Regions from separate parts of the Roseovarius sp. AK1035 genome, predicted to be linked through region 3. Evidence: riboswitches for the same ligand, from Rfam matches in the RefSeq annotation. Region 3 holds a riboswitch; each other region holds the start of a gene.
The links. Region 3 has a riboswitch for thiamine pyrophosphate ahead of RAK1035_RS13375 (ABC transporter ATP-binding protein). Riboswitches for the same ligand answer to the same signal wherever they lie in the genome.
Positions count from the first base shown of each region.

Region 1: it holds a riboswitch for thiamine pyrophosphate, as region 3 does, so the genes downstream of both, thiD (bifunctional hydroxymethylpyrimidine kinase/phosphomethylpyrimidine kinase) here and RAK1035_RS13375 (ABC transporter ATP-binding protein) in region 3, are expected to answer to the same signal.
Region 2: it holds a riboswitch for thiamine pyrophosphate, as region 3 does, so the genes downstream of both, thiC (phosphomethylpyrimidine synthase ThiC) here and RAK1035_RS13375 (ABC transporter ATP-binding protein) in region 3, are expected to answer to the same signal.

Region 1 is NZ_CP030099.1:1,278,213-1,283,375, reverse strand. It holds gene RAK1035_RS06195 (site-specific DNA-methyltransferase) at 1-495, shown strand, start outside; gene RAK1035_RS06190 (MmgE/PrpD family protein) at 579-1,943, opposite strand; TPP riboswitch at 2,073-2,175, shown strand; gene thiD (bifunctional hydroxymethylpyrimidine kinase/phosphomethylpyrimidine kinase) at 2,222-3,016, shown strand; gene RAK1035_RS06180 (FAD-dependent oxidoreductase) at 3,013-3,999, shown strand; gene thiS (sulfur carrier protein ThiS) at 3,983-4,180, shown strand; gene RAK1035_RS06170 (thiazole synthase) at 4,182-4,952, shown strand; gene RAK1035_RS06165 (thiamine phosphate synthase) at 4,952-5,163, shown strand, end outside.
Region 2 is NZ_CP030099.1:2,487,225-2,492,387, forward strand. It holds gene coaD (pantetheine-phosphate adenylyltransferase) at 1-264, shown strand, start outside; gene gap (type I glyceraldehyde-3-phosphate dehydrogenase) at 271-1,323, opposite strand; gene RAK1035_RS20395 (hypothetical protein) at 1,415-1,558, opposite strand; gene thiC (phosphomethylpyrimidine synthase ThiC) at 1,712-3,514, opposite strand; TPP riboswitch at 3,627-3,758, opposite strand; gene gap (type I glyceraldehyde-3-phosphate dehydrogenase) at 3,896-4,897, opposite strand; gene RAK1035_RS20510 (nidogen-like domain-containing protein) at 5,140-5,163, opposite strand, start outside.
Region 3 is NZ_CP030099.1:2,795,122-2,800,284, forward strand. It holds gene RAK1035_RS13365 (ABC transporter permease) at 1-404, opposite strand, end outside; gene RAK1035_RS13370 (TenA family protein) at 401-1,057, opposite strand; gene RAK1035_RS13375 (ABC transporter ATP-binding protein) at 1,070-1,795, opposite strand; TPP riboswitch at 1,841-1,940, opposite strand; gene RAK1035_RS13380 (heme NO-binding domain-containing protein) at 2,068-2,670, shown strand; gene RAK1035_RS13385 (GGDEF domain-containing protein) at 2,667-3,677, shown strand; gene bchO (alpha/beta fold hydrolase BchO) at 3,784-4,656, opposite strand; gene RAK1035_RS13395 (magnesium chelatase subunit D) at 4,660-5,163, opposite strand, start outside.

The DNA.
Region 1 (5,163 bases), 1.5 Mb from region 3:
TTGCACCGCGTTCTTGTCGGATCGACCAATCCCGGCGATGTCGTGCTGGACCCGTTTTTTGGCACGGGCACCACGGGTGCCGTGGCCAAGATGCTGGGCCGCGATTACATCGGGATTGAACGTGAGGCGGCCTATCGCAGTGTTGCGGAAAAGCGGCTTGCGAATATCCGTAAATTCGACCGCGACGCGCTTCAGGTTTCGACATCCAAACGGGCAGAGCCCCGTGTGCCCTTTGGCCAGTTGATCGAGCGCGGTATGTTGCGCCCCGGTGAGGTTCTGACCTCGATCAACGGCAAAGCGGCCAAGGTGCGTGCCGATGGCACGTTGGTGGCCGATGGCATCAACGGCTCGATCCATCAGATCGGTGCGCATCTCGAAGGCGCACCCTCATGCAACGGCTGGACCTATTGGTGCTTCAAGCGCGAGGGCAAGGTGGTGCCCATCGACGTGCTACGCCAGCAAATTCGCTCGGAAATGGAAGAGCGACCCAACTGATTACCCAGACACCGCCGGTGCCCAAGGCCTGACTTTCTCGGGCACCATTGACTTGCCCCGCCCTCATGGCGGGGCTTTTTTTGTCATCGGTCCGGTGCAGGCGTGACCAGATCAGCCATCTCGGAAAAAAGCATATCTGGCTGCAACAGTCTCTGTTTCATATCCCAAAGCGCCGCAATGCGCCCCTCCGACAGCACATGCCCGGCCATCGCACCCAGCTTGGCGCGCACGTCCGCTTCGGGCATGGGGGCCTCTGGGCCGCCGCGCGCGTTGACATCGCCTGAGGTCAGTCGCCGCCCGTCCTGCAGGATCGCCGTCACATCAGACCAGCGCCCGTCGGGAAAGCGGGCAGAATGGCGCGGTTCTTCACGCACCGTGATCCGCGCGTGCAGGCGGGCGACCTCCGGATCGTTCAGGCCCGAACCGGTGATGTGCTCTGGCCCGATGCGCCCATGCACCAGCAGCGTGGCAAGCGCAAAACCCAGAGAATACTGCGCCTCGCTCGTCGTCTTGGGAAGGCCCGGGAAAAGCGCGGCGGATTGGGCAAATGTCGCCACTTCAAGCCGCTCAATCTCTGCGGCGCGCAGCCCTTGCTCGACCATCAGAACACGCACCCCTTCCAGCGCGCCATGCGCCCAACGGCAAATCGGATAGGGTTTGATGTAGTTGCGCAGGATGGTCCAATCCTGTCCCAAATCTTCCCAAATACGCGCCACGTCTTCTCTCTCGACCGTAATCGCGGGCGCGCCGGTAAAGCCGCGTTCTGCAAGAAACAGTGACGAAATTCCTACAAGAGCCCCCATTCCCGATCCGTCATGCAACATGGTGGGATTGGCAATCTCGCGCATCATCTGGCTGCGCGGCCCATGATATTCCGCGATCCCCAGAGCCTCGCGCAACACATCCGAGGTCTGCCTGCGCAGATGCGCCCCAAGGGCCGCAACACCCAGCGCATTCCAAGCGCCCGAGGTATGGTAATCGCTGACCGTGGCATGAAGCGCCACACCGACCCGTGCCGCCACCTCATAGCCCATCGCAAGCGCAGTGAGCGCCTGCCGCCCGGTCAACTGTGGATGCTGCCCAGCATAGGCAAAGAGCGCTGGCACCAGCGCGCAGCCGATATGCCCTTTGGTCGGGTTGTAGCCGTCATGCCCATCAAGATTGTCGATCTGCGTAGCAAGCGCCCAAGCCGCCCCAGGCATTGCACAGGTTCGCCCGTCAAATAGCAAAGTTGCGCTGTGTTTGTCACTAGACGCCGCATGAAACTCTACCGCAAAATCGCGTGCAATCTGACCCACCTCCAGTGTCGCGGCCCCCGCAGCCACGCCGAGCGTATCAACCAGCAGGAGGGCAATACGCTCCAGCACCTCTTGCGGAACGTCAAGCGCGGGATCGAGCACGAATTTCGCGACGCGGTCGAACTGAGGGCAGTCTAGAACACAGGACATCTGAGCAACCTTCTGCAAGAGGGACTGCCCCAAAGTGGCGTGTTTACACGCCGGTTTGACGGCTGTTTGCGACATTTCCTGTCTCGCATTCTCCTCTTGCAGCGCGCAGAACCGGCTGTTAGCAATCAGGCATATCCGTTGGGGTGCCCGTGTTCAGGGCTGAGAGGTGCAAAGCCAACCCATCGAACCTGATCCGGGTGATGCCGGCGTAGGGAACGGACCTCAGCACGCCCGGTGCGCACTCCGTCCGTTTCCCCGCAAGATGAGAGGAACGGCAGATGATTGCCACAGCTTTGACAATCGCGGGCTCCGACAGCGGCGGCGGCGCGGGCATTCAGGCAGATCTCAAGACGTTTTCGGCACTGGGCGTCTATGGAACGAGCGTGATTACCGCCGTGACAGCCCAAAACACCTGTGCGGTGACCGATGTGCATCCCATCCCTAACGCGACTGTTGAAGCACAGATTTTAGCTGTTTTAGGCGATATCAGGGTCGATTGCATCAAGATCGGCATGCTGGGCGACGCAGGTCTCATCGAAACAGTGGCGCGGGCTCTGGCGGAGTATCATGGCCCCATCGTCCTTGATCCCGTGATGGTCGCAAAATCCGGCGCGCGCCTCTTGCCGGACGCTGCGCGTGCCGCCCTCGTGGAGCACCTTGTGCCACGTGCCGATCTCCTCACCCCGAACCTGCCAGAGGCGGCAGCACTTTTGGGCATGTCAGAGGCGCGCGACAGTACGGAAATGCAGGCGCAGGGCGCGCTTCTGCGGGACATGGGTGCCGTGGCCGTCTTGATGAAGGGCGGGCACGCGCAAGGCGAGACTTGCACCGATTGGCTGATTGCTGACGCAACATATCGCCTCGACGCCCCCCGCATCGCCACGCGCAACACCCATGGCACTGGCTGCACGCTATCATCGGCCATTGCGGCACATCTCGCAAAGGGACTAACCTTGCCAAAAGCGGTTGAAACTGCCCATGGCTGGTTGCATCGCGCCATTCTCGCCGCAGATACGCTGGAAATTGGCAAGGGCCATGGCCCGGTGCACCACTTTCACGAGGTTTGGACATGACAGGGCCTGTCACCATCCGGGGCGCGGGCATCGTTGGCCTCTGCGTGGCAACCGAACTTGTCGCGCGTGGCATTGACGTTACTTTACGCGATCCCGCACCATCACCCGGCGCGCATGCCTGCTCTTGGTGGGCAGGCGGCATGCTGGCCCCATTTTGCGAGGGCTTTTCCGCAGAAGAGCCAGTGGTGCGATTGGGTCAAGCGGCCGCCGATTGGTGGGCGGCACAGGGAGTTGAGGTAATCCGACGGGGCTCGCTCGTTGTCACCTTGCAGCGCGACCGCCGCGAACTGGATCAGTTCGCCCGCCGAACCATGGGGCATCGATTTGTAACAGGCGAAGAATTGGCCGTGTTAGAGCCGCATTTGGTTGAGCGCCACGACCGCGCACTTTTCTTTCCTGATGAGGCGCATATCAATCCTCGCGCGGCACTGCATCACCTGCACAAGCGCCTGGTGGACGCAGGCGTGCGATTCGAACAAGATGCGGCAGAGCCTCATGGTTCGGTGATCGACTGTCGCGGCCTCGCCGCGCAGGACAGTTTGCCCGATCTGCGGGGGGTCAAGGGAGAGATGCTGGTGCTGCGCAGCCGTGATGTGACCCTGACAAGGCCCATTCGCCTGTTGCACCCGCGGTTTCCACTCTACATCGTGCCACGGGGCGATGGTGTATTCATGCTGGGTGCGACACAGATCGAGAGCACGGAGCGCGGCCGTGCCTCGGCTCGGTCCGTGATGGAGCTGCTGTCGGCTGCCTATGCTCTGCACCCCGCTTTTGGCGAGGCGGAGGTGCTGGAAATTGGCGCTGATGCACGCCCTGCTTTCCCCGACAACCTTCCGCGCGTTTCCCGCAAGGGAGGCACAGTTTATGTCAACGGCCTCTTTCGCCACGGCTTCCTCTTGTCGCCTGCGGTGGCGCGTATGGCAGCAGAGATGGTCTCGGGCGATACTCAGAAACCGGAGTTTTATCATGAAGATCACGGTTAACGGCACTGTGCAGGACACCACTGCACCATCGCTTGATGCGCTGCTGATCGAGCTGGGTTATGGCGCGGCCAAGGTGGCGACTGCAGTGAACGAAAGTTTTGTTCCTGCTGCAATGAGGCCAGAACATAGACTGAATGACGGCGACCGGATCGAGATCGTCGCACCACGGCAAGGGGGCTGACATGCCTGTTTTCTACGAGACCGAGATCACCTCGCGGCTGATGCTGGGCACTGCGCAATATCCCTCGCCCGCGATCCTCGCCGATGCCTTCAAACGCTCTGGCGCGGGCATCGCCACCGTCTCTGTGCGGCGTGAGGCAGGGGGCGACCGCGCGGGCCAGGCGTTCTGGGATATGATCCGCGACCTTGATGTGCGCGTCCTGCCCAATACCGCCGGCTGCCATTCGGTCCGGGAGGCTGTAACAACGGCTCAGATGGCGCGGGAACTGTTTGACACGCGCTGGATCAAGCTTGAGGTGATCGGCCACGCCGACACCCTGCAGCCAGACCCCTTTGGCCTGGTCGAAGCGGCGCGCATCCTGACCGAGGACGGATTTCAGGTGTTTCCTTATTGCACCGAAGACCTTGTGCTCTGCGAGCGCCTGGTAGAGGCGGGATGCCAGGTGTTGATGCCTTGGGGTGCCCCGATTGGTACCGGGCTTGGCCTCAATAACATCTACGGCCTTCGCTCTTTGCGTGCGCATTTCCCCGATCTGCCGCTGGTGATCGACGCAGGCCTAGGCCTACCAAGCCAAGCGGCACATGCGATGGAACTAGGCTATGACGCAGTGCTGCTTAACACAGCCGTGGCCAAGGCAGGCGATCCGGCGGCGATGGCCGACGGGTTCGCCCGCGCATTGGAGGCAGGGCGCCTTGCCTATGAGGCCGACCCGATGGAACCGCGCGATATGGCCGCCCCCTCCACCCCCGTCTTAGGAAGGGCCTTTACCTGATGTCTCTGCCGCGTTTCTATCCGATTTTCGATCACACCGACTGGCTTCGCCGCGTGCTGCCACTTGGTGTTAAACTCGTGCAGTTGCGCATCAAGGATCTTACGGGCGAGGCCTTGAACGCGCAAATTACGCAGGCACAGAGCCTATGTCGGACCCATGGTGCCACTCTCGTGGTCAACGATCATTGGCAAGCCGCGATTGATGCAGGCGC
Region 2 (5,163 bases), 310 kb from region 3:
CTGCTGATCAATTGCGCCCATGATGTGGGCGCGCAGGTGATTGTGCGCGGTCTGCGCGCGGTGGCGGATTTCGAATATGAATTCCAGATGGTCGGGATGAACCGGGCGCTGGATAATTCGGTCGAGACCGTATTTCTTATGGCGGATGCCAATCATCAGGCGATTGCCAGCAAACTGGTCAAGGAAATCGCCCGGCTGGGCGGGGATGTGACCAAGTTTGTCACCCCCCCGGTCCGCGAAGCGCTGCTGGCCAAGTTTTCCTAAGGCTGCTCAGGTCGGTTCCATCACCCGTGTGTGGTGCGGGACGGGGCCGCGCCCGGTTTCGAGGTGGCGGCCCATTTCGGCGGCGACATCGAGCATGCGGTTGGAAAAACCCCATTCGTTGTCATACCAGCTGAGCACGCGGCAAAGCCGTCCTTCCATCACCCGTGTCTGATCGGTGGCAAAGATCGAGCTGTGGGGATCGTGGTTAAAGTCCGAGGAGACAAGCGGGCGGCTGGTAACATCGAGCACGCCCAAAAGCGCGCCGTTGGCGGCACCGCTGACGGCGGCGTTGATCTCGTCCACGCTGGTGTCGCGCGCGGCCTCGAATGTCAGGTCCACGACGCTGACATTGGGGGTGGGCACGCGGATGGCGGTGCCGTCGAGCCGCCCGGCGAGGGCGGGCAACACGAGGCCCACGGCACGGGCAGCGCCGGTGGTGGTGGGGATGATGTTGAGCCCCGCCGCGCGGGCGCGGTAGAGGTCCTTGTGCATGGTGTCGAGCGTTGGCTGATCGCCGGTGTAGCTATGGATTGTGGTCATGAAACCACGGGTGATGCCGATGCTTTCATGCAGCACCTTGGCCAAGGGGGCGAGGCAATTGGTGGTGCAAGACGCGTTGGAAACGATCACATCCTTGCCGGTCAGGTCCGCATGATTGACGCCGTAGACCACGGTGCGATCGGCCCCGGCTGAGGGGGCCGAGACCAGAACACGCCGCGCGCCGTTCTTGAGGTGGCGGGCGGCGGCGTCGCGGTCTGTAAAGATGCCGGTGCATTCCAGCACGATATCGACATCACCCCAAGGCAGCGCTTCTGGGTCGCGCAGGCCGGTCACGCGCATCGGCCCGCGGCCTGCGTCAATCGTGTCGGCGGTGGTGGTGATCTGACCCCGAAAGCGGCCATGCACGCTGTCGAATTCGAGCAGGTGGGCGTTTGTTTCGACCGGGGCCAGATCGTTGATGGCCACGATCTCGATGTCTTGGCGATCCGTGTCGAGCAAAGCGCGCAGCACGTTGCGTCCGATACGACCAAATCCGTTTATGGCAAGTTTCAGGGGCATGGCATCCTCCGAGAGTTATGTTAGCGCTAACAATTGACGGCGAACATAAACGAATTTCGAAACGAGTCAATGCGGAGGAGTGTCAGTTGCGTTATCGCCAAAAGGCGACATATTCGATCAGATCAATCAGCTTGCGCCCGAGGAACAGGGTGGATTGGCTATCGTTCAATATGACATCTGCACCGAGCGCCACTAGGACGATCCCCCCAAGGCCAATCGCGATTGTGTTGGTCATGCCGCGCGCCTTTGCCGTCTGCGTCCCGCAGGGTATGCAACAGAGGCTGCCGCCATGCAAGCCGGATCAAGGGCCGGGAGGGGGCTGGCCACGGGGCCGGAGGCGCAAAACGGCCCCCGGCACCGTGCACCGGGGGCGTGCGATCAGGTCTGATCACTCGTCAAGGGGCAGGTAGATATCGCCGGCTTCGCGGAACTTTTCGGCCATCGCCGCCATACCCTCTTTCTGGGCCTCGGCGCGGATGTCGTGGCTGATCTTCATTGAGCAGAATTTCGGCCCGCACATCGAGCAGAAATGCGCCACCTTATGCGCCTCTTTGGGCAAGGTCTGATCGTGGAAGTCGCGGGCGGTTTCCGGGTCGAGCGAGAGGTTGAATTGATCCTCCCAGCGGAATTCAAAGCGCGCGCGGCTGAGCGCGTCGTCACGCCGCTGCGCCCCCGGCAGGCCCTTGGCAAGGTCGGCCGCATGGGCCGCGATTTTGTAGGTGATGACGCCGGTTTTCACATCGTCGCGGTCGGGCAGGCCCAGATGTTCCTTGGGGGTGACATAGCACAGCATCGCACAGCCGAACCAACCGATCATCGCCGCCCCGATGCCGCTGGTGATATGGTCATAGCCCGGCGCGATATCGGTGGTGAGTGGCCCAAGGGTGTAGAACGGGGCCTCGTGGCAGCATTCAAGCTGCTTCTCCATATTCTCTTTGATCTTGTGCATGGCGACATGGCCCGGCCCCTCGATCATCACCTGGCAATCTTTGCGCCACGCGATTTTCGTGAGTTCCCCCAGCGTCTCCAACTCGGCGAATTGAGCGGCGTCATTGGCATCGGCGATAGAACCGGGGCGCAGCCCATCGCCCAATGAAAAGCTCACGTCATATTGGCGGCAGATGTCGCAGATGTCTTCGAAATGCTCATAAAGAAAGGACTCGCGGTGGTGATGCAGGCACCACTTGGCCATGATCGAACCGCCTCGGCTGACGATGCCTGTCACTCGGTTTACCGTCATTGGCACCATGTGCAGGCGCACGCCCGCATGGATGGTGAAATAGTCCACGCCCTGTTCGGCCTGTTCGATCAGCGTGTCACGGAACACCTCCCATGTCAGGTCTTCGGCAATGCCATTCACCTTTTCCAGCGCCTGATAGATCGGCACGGTGCCGATGGGCACGGGGCTGTTGCGGAGGATCCATTCGCGCGTGTTGTGGATGTTGCGGCCCGTCGAGAGATCCATCACCGTATCCGCCCCCCAGCGGATCGCCCAGACCAGTTTCTCGACCTCTTCCTCCATCGAAGAGGTGACGGCGGAGGTGCCCATGTTGGCATTGATCTTGACCAGAAAATTGCGGCCGATGATCATCGGCTCCAGTTCCGGGTGGTTGATATTTGCGGGGATGATGGCGCGGCCTGCTGCAATCTCTTGCCGTACGAATTCGGGGGTCACGTAGTCGGGAATATTCGCGCCCCAGTCGTTGCCGTCGCGGTGACAGGGTGTCAATTCCCGCAGCTGGTTTTCGCGGATTGCCACGAATTCCATCTCGGGCGTGATAAGGCCTGCGCGGGCATAGGCCAGTTGGGTGGGGGCCGCCCCCGGCTTGGCGCGCAGTGGCCGGCGCTGAACCGGAAACTCCGGCACCAGTCTATCGCCGGTGACAAAGCCGTTATCCTCGGGCTTGACGTGGCGGCCCTCGTAATCCTCCACAGTCCCGCGCGCCATGATCCACGAGCGGCGAAGCGGCGGCAAGCCTTGGCGAATATCGGTGGTGCGGTCTGGATCGGTATAGGGACCAGAGCTATCATAGACGGCCAGCGGTGCCTCGCCTGCGGTGGGATGGGTCGAGATTTCGCGCATGGGCACTGCGATTTCGGGATAGTGCTGGCCGTTCACATAGATTTTTCTAGAGGCGGGCAGGGGGCCCGTGGTCACGCTCGGGGTGATGTTCTGGGTGGGGACGTTCATTTTGGTGCTCCTCGAGTCAGTTTCTACAAAGAGACCAGATGAGCGTGGCAGGGAGGCAGGAGGGCGGCATATACGCCCCGGTTCAGGCCATGGGATCTGCCGGAACGTGGCATGATCGAGAGCCCTAGCTTCCTACGCCAGTATCAACTGGGTCAGGTTCAAAGGGTCGCGACACTGCAATATCTGCAAAGATGATTGCCAGCCGCCTCTCAGTCCCTCAGTTGGGACTCCCCTGCGTAGGAGAAGCGTATGCGGTAACAGAGGGCCGCGCAACCCGAAGTTTCGGGCCTGCGAGCCCAGAGGCAGATCGGCGCGTTCCAATGGCAAAGCGCCGGGCTGCGCGTATCGCGGCCCGGCGCTGCAGAAAATGTGAGGGCTTGTTTACTGCAACCGGCCCATGGCGACGGCGACATCGGCCATGCGGCAGGAAAAGCCCCATTCGTTGTCATACCATGCCAGCACCCGCACCAGACGGTTGCCGATCACTTTGGTCTGATCAGGGGCGAAGATCGAGCTTTCCTCGGTGTGGTTGAAGTCGATGCTGACCTTGGGTTCGGGATCATAGCCCAGAACGCCCTTCATCGCGCCAGCGGCGGCCTCGGCCACTACGGCGTTGACATCGGCCTTGGTCACGTCGCGCTTGGCGACAAAGGTCAGGTCCACCGCCGAGACATTGGGCGTGGGCACGCGGATGGCAGAGCCGTCGAGTTTGCCCGCGAGTTCCGGCAGCACCTCACCAAGCGCTTTGGCAGCCCCGGTCGAGGTGGGGATCATCGACATCGCGGCGGCGCGGGCGCGGTAGAGGTCATTGTGGCGACGGTCCAGCGTCGGCTGGTCACCGGTATAGGCGTGGATCGTGGTCATGATGCCGCTCTCGATCCCGATCGTATCATTCAGCACCTTGGCCAGCGGCGCGAGGCAATTGGTGGTGCAAGAGCCGTTTGAAATCATCCGCTCAGAGGCCAAGAGCGCGTCATGGTTGACGCCGTAGACCACGGTGCGGTCCACGTTCTTGGCGGGGGCCGAAATCAGCACTTTGCGCGCGCCGCGTTCAAGATGGGTGCGGGCCTTGGTGCCATCATTGAAATTGCCGGTGCATTCGAGCACCACATCAACCCCGTCCCAATCCAACTCGTTCATGTCATAGGTCGAGAACATCTGGATCGGGCCGCGCCCGAGGTCCATCGTCTGGCCCTCGACGGTGATGGGATGGGCAAAGCGGCCATGCACGCTGTCATAGCGCATCAGATGCGCTGCGGTCTCAATCGGCCCGGTTGCGTTCACCTTGACCACCTTGATATCGTTGCGCAGGCTTTCCGAGATATGGGCAAGCGTGGCGCGACCGATACGGCCGAAACCGTTGATTCCTACGGTGATGGTCATGGGCGACTCCTGATAGCTGAATTGGCGTCCGTATAGACGGGGCAGAGGACGCCGGAAAGCGGTAAAAGTCGTTTTCCAGTTGGAATACAGGATGTTAGCGGTAACCTTGCGGGGGTGGGCCTGGCTTTGCCGGTGATTGCGCTAACGCAGGATGGCAGGTTTGGGCGATCGGAAGGCGCAGATTTGCCACCAAGACATAGGGGCGCCCGAGAGCGCCCCTGTCTTTGATCTGCCAGTCCGAACTAGAGGAACGTGAAATCGTCCAC
Region 3 (5,163 bases):
AAAAAGGCCGATGTGACCGGGAAATAGATGATGAGGAGCGCCATAGCGACCTTGGACCAGAGGCCATAGCCCAACCAGAGCGTGAGGATGGGCGCGAGGGCAAAGACCGGGATCGCTTGGGAGAATACCATGATCGGGCGTATAAGCCGGCGCGCCATGGGCGAAGAGGCCAGACCAATCGCCGAAAGACCGCCCAAGATTGCGCCCAGGGCCAGACCGATCAACACCTCTGCCGCCGTTATTGTGGCATGATGGGCAATCAGCGCGCGGCTGGCCCAGAGGGTTTCCGCCACGCGGGCCGGCCCGGGCAGAATGAAGGGCGGCAGCGCCGCGAGCGTCACCAGCGCCTGCCAGAGCACGAGTGCAAGGGCTGTCGAACTTGCGATGGTGACAAGGCGGCTCATGCGGCGGGGTATCCGGCAAGGGCCGCGTCAAAGAAGGCGCGTTCGAGACGTGTTGCCGTAACAAAGGCGGATTGCGCGGCGGCTTGATCCTCGGGGGTGAGGCTGGGCCAGACCTGATCAAGCTGACCGCGCAGATAGGTCACAACCCCCTCGAACCCCGGCCCGCTGTGCAGGGTGATCCATTCCCCGAACCAGAAAGGCAAGTCTGCGGCGCGGTTCGCATGCGGGCTGGCCCAATCCAGATAGGTCCATTCGGCCACGCTGAGGACCGCAATCATCTGCGCATAGCTGCCTGATTTTGCCGCCGCGCGCATCAGTGCCTGAAATTCGGCTGTGATCGGATGGGGCGTTGCAGGTGGCTCTGTTGTTCCGCCAAGCGCCGCGATTGCGCGCAGGAAATAGGTATTCTCCGGCCCCGAGATCAGCCCGAGAAACTGTGCCGCCGGGATCGCATCGGGCAGGCTGGGCGCATGGGCGATGGCAGAGGCCAGAAGCCGCACGAAATCTTCGATAAAGAGGTAATCCTGTTGCAGATAGGCGAGCATGCGGGCCTTGGGCAACGTGCCCGCCGCAAGCTGATCGGTGAAGGGATGCCGGGTGGCGGCCTGCCAATCGGTGGCCACAAGGGATTTGAGGTGTTCGGTGGGGCGCATCTTTTTCTCCTGTCAGGCGGGGGCGCGCAGGCGGGCCAAAAGACGGCCCTGCGCCGCGAGAGTTTCGGGGTCATCCACGGCGCGTGGCACCGGGGCTGCGGGCGGGGTCACATCCTCTAGCCCGGTTTCGGTCAGGATGTGGATGGCATGGCCCATGCGCGCGGCCTCAGCCGGGTCATGTGTGACCATCAGGACTGTGCGTCCTGCCAGATGGGTGGCCGAAAGATCCTGCATCTGCGCGCGGGTGCGGGCATCGAGCGCCGAAAACGGCTCGTCCAGCAGAACGATGGAGCGGTCCTCCATCAACGTGCGGGCCAGTGCCACGCGCTGTTTCTGCCCCCCCGAGAGCGCATGAGGCCGCTTGTCTGCATGGTCGGCCAGACCGACCCGCGCCAGCATCTCTCGCGCGCGCGCCACGTCGCGCGGCGTCCCGCGCAGCCGCGCCCCAAGCGTTACATTGCCCAGCACATCGAGCCACGGCATCAGCATGTCGCCTTGGGCCATCAGCGCCATGCGCCCTGACAGTGGCCCGCCATCAGAGGCCGTGATCGTGCCGGTAAACTCTGTCACCTCATCCACCCCGGCGATCAGGCGCAGCACCGTGGTTTTGCCCACGCCCGAAGGGCCGAGCAGGCAGGTGATGCGCCCGGCGGACAAGGTCAGCCGCAGTGGGCCAAACACCGGTACAGCGCCAATCCGGGCGTGGCCATCAAGGGTCAGACTGGGCGGGGCGGTCATGCGCGGCCTCTTCAAACAGGGCTCGCGGGCAGGGGGATGGCGCGCCGCTGCGCGGTTTCCGTTCCCTCCGCCGGTGCGAGCCGGATCAGGTTCGATGGGTTGGTGCAAGACCTCTCAGCCCCAAGGGGCACCCCAACGGATGCTCCAGATGTAGCCGCAGCGCTCTGCGATGACAAGGGCGCGATAGGGGCTGCAATATACTGAGGATTTTAGATGTTCAGGGGGCCTTAACCCTTGGCTGTCAGGATGCAGGCATCTGAGAGGAGGATGCCATGCACGGGCTGGTCAACCGCGCGATTGAGCGATTTGTCAGGGATACCTATGGGCGCGATGTCTGGATCGGCACGATTCAACGGTTGGACCTGGGCTTTACCGAGTTTGAAGCGATGATGGTCTATGAGGCGCGCATCACCGAAGAGGTGTTGACCGCGGTTGGCGCTCGATTGGCGCGCGGGCGTGACGAACTGCTTGAGGATATCGGCACCTATCTGGTGTCGCACCCCGCGACCGAGGCGCTGCGCCGTCTGTTGCGCTTTGGGGGGGTGGATTATGTGGAGTTTTTGCATTCTCTTGATGATCTGCCAGAGCGCGCGCGCCTTGCAGTCGCCGATCTGGGGCTGCCTGCGCTGGAATTACAAGACCGAGGGGCGGGGGTTTATGCTCTGCATGTGGGGCTGCCCAAGGGGCATGATCTGCGGCTTGGCCCGGTGGTGGTCGGGCTTTTGCGCGCCATGGCGGATGACTATGGCGCGCTTGCGCTGGTCGAGCATCAGGGGGATGGCGCGGACTATGAGATCATTGAGGTGCGTTTGTTGGATGAGGGGTTCGCGCATGGGCGGGCCTTTGCTCTGGGGCTTGGGGAAAGCGCGGCATGACTGTTCAGGATAGGGGGCTTTTGCCGCTGCTTGCGGGGCTTTGCCCGATGCATGCGGTTCTGGACGCCGAGGGCCATCTGGTGCAGGCGGGGCCAACCTTTGCCAAGCTTTTTGGTGCGCGCGCGCTGCAGGGCATGCGGTTTCTGGATCTGATCGAACTGCGCCGCCCGCATCAGGCGGGGAATATGGCGGACCTTCTGGCCTGCGCCGGGGCGCGGCTTCGGCTGCGGCTGCGCGCGGCCCCCCATACCGCGCTCAAGGGCGTGCTTTTGGCGGTGCCGGGGGGCGGGGCGGTGGTGAATCTCGCGTTCGGGATTTCCGTGGTCGAGGCGGTGCGCGACTTTGACCTGACCGGCGCTGACTTTGCGGCGACGGATCTGACGACCGAGATGCTCTATTTGATCGAGGCAAAATCCGCCGCGATGGACGCCTCGCGCAAGCTGAACCTGCGCTTGCAGGGCGCACGCATTGCCGCAGAAGAGCAGGCGTTTACGGATATGTTGACGGGACTGCGGAACCGCCGCGCCCTTGACCATGTGTTGGATCGGTTGATGCAGAGTGAGCAGGATTTCGCGCTGCTGCATCTCGATCTCGATTTTTTCAAACAGGTGAATGACACCTTGGGCCATGCGGCGGGCGATCATGTGCTGCAAGAGGTGGCGCGGCGCCTGCGCGACGAGGTGCGCAGCGATGATTTGATTGCCCGTGTAGGGGGCGATGAATTTGTGATCCTGCTGCTTGGCATGACAGAGCGGGCACCCGTGGGCGATTTGGCAGATCGGATGATTGCCCGGCTGGAAGAGCCGGTTCCCTATCGCGCGCAGGACTGTCGGATTTCCGGCAGTATCGGCATCACGCTTAGCTGTGCCTATGACAGCCCCGAACCCGTGCGGATGATGGCCGATGCCGATCTGGCGCTCTATGCGGCCAAGGGGCGGGGTCGGGGCTGTGCGCGGTTTCACGAAAGCCCATTGCCACGCGCGGCCTCGGCGCATGGCATCGCCTGAGCGCTTAACGCAGTTTCAGAGAAAGTTGACAGGCTTTCCCTGTAGAACATCGCGCCAAATCAAACAGCAACGCCGTTTCGGTGTTTCACCGTAAACCCGAAGCGCATCAGTCGGGCCAGTTGCCCGGATCAAGGATTGCGGCCAGAATGCGCGCTGCATCCTCTTCTTGGGCCACATGGCCAAGGCCATCCAAAGACAGCGTGCGCGCCCGTGGCATCTGCGCGGCGGCGCGCGCAGAGGTGTCTGGCGGGACGGCCAGATCGCCGGTGCCCGTGATCAAGAGGCAGCGATTGGGGATCGCGCCCAGCCGGGTCAAGAGCGGGGCGACATCCCATTGCGCCATCATTTGCAAGGTGCCATCGACATGCGCACGGTCCCCGATCAGCCGCGCATAGAGAGCGAGACCTTCGGGCGTGAGGCGCGATCCGGTGCTCTCGATCAGACGGCGGGCGCGGGTGAGTTTGTCGGTTCCAAGGGTAAAGAGCGTGGGCGTCAGCGGATTGAGTGCCAGAACCTTGGCGAGAACCGGAAAGAGCCAGCCCGCCACGCCCTCGAACGGGCCAAGGGCCGCGTTGACGCAGGCAATGTCGGGCGGCTGGTCTGTGGGCGTCCTCAGCCGCGTGGCGAGTTCCAGCGCGATGGCCCCGCCTGCGGAATGACCGAGGATCAGATCGGGGTGCCACCCCTCCGACTGGCAAAGCGCCGCGATATCCCCGGCCATGCCGGGCAGGCCCAGACGCCGCCGGTTTCCCGCGCGCGAGAACCCCTGACCGGGAAGATCCAGCGCAATCACGCGGTGGCTCTGGGCCAAAAGCGGCATCAGATCGCGCCAACTATGGGTCGAGGCCCCCGCCCCGTGCAGCAAAAGGGCAAGAGGACCGTTGCCCATTTCCTGCAGATGCCATTGGTGGGGGGGATGGTGAATGCGGCGCGACTGGGCATTGAGCGGCCAAGTCGCCAGATCGCGCTGCCAGTCCATCGCCTAGACCCCGAGGGCTGAGGTGACAGCCGTCGAAATTCGCCGGGCATCGGCGCGCGGCAAGGGCAGGTGGCGGGCGTTCATTTCCGCCGCGAGATGGGCGGGCTCTGGCCCCGGACGGGCGGAAATGTCAATCACGATGGCGGGCAGGCCCTGCGCGCGCCAGAGCCGCGCCATCGTGCTGGTGTCTTTGGCCGCCTCGGCGCGGTCACCGCGCCCGTCGAGCGTAATGTTGGCGCGGGCATCCGTCAGCAGGGCAAGCGTTGGGCTTAGCCCATGCGCCTCGGACTGGCGGGCAAGGGTGAGCGCCGCGCCAAGAGCCGCCGCAAGCGGCGTGCCGCCACCCCCGGGCAAGCTGCCCAGACGCCGCTTGGCCTGCACCAGCGCGCGGGTGGGCGGCAGGATAAGATCGGCCCCCATGCCGCGAAACGCGATCAGCGCCACTTGGTCGCGCCGGGAATAGGCCTCGGCCAGCAAGAGCTCAACCGCGCCCTTGGCCTCGGCCAG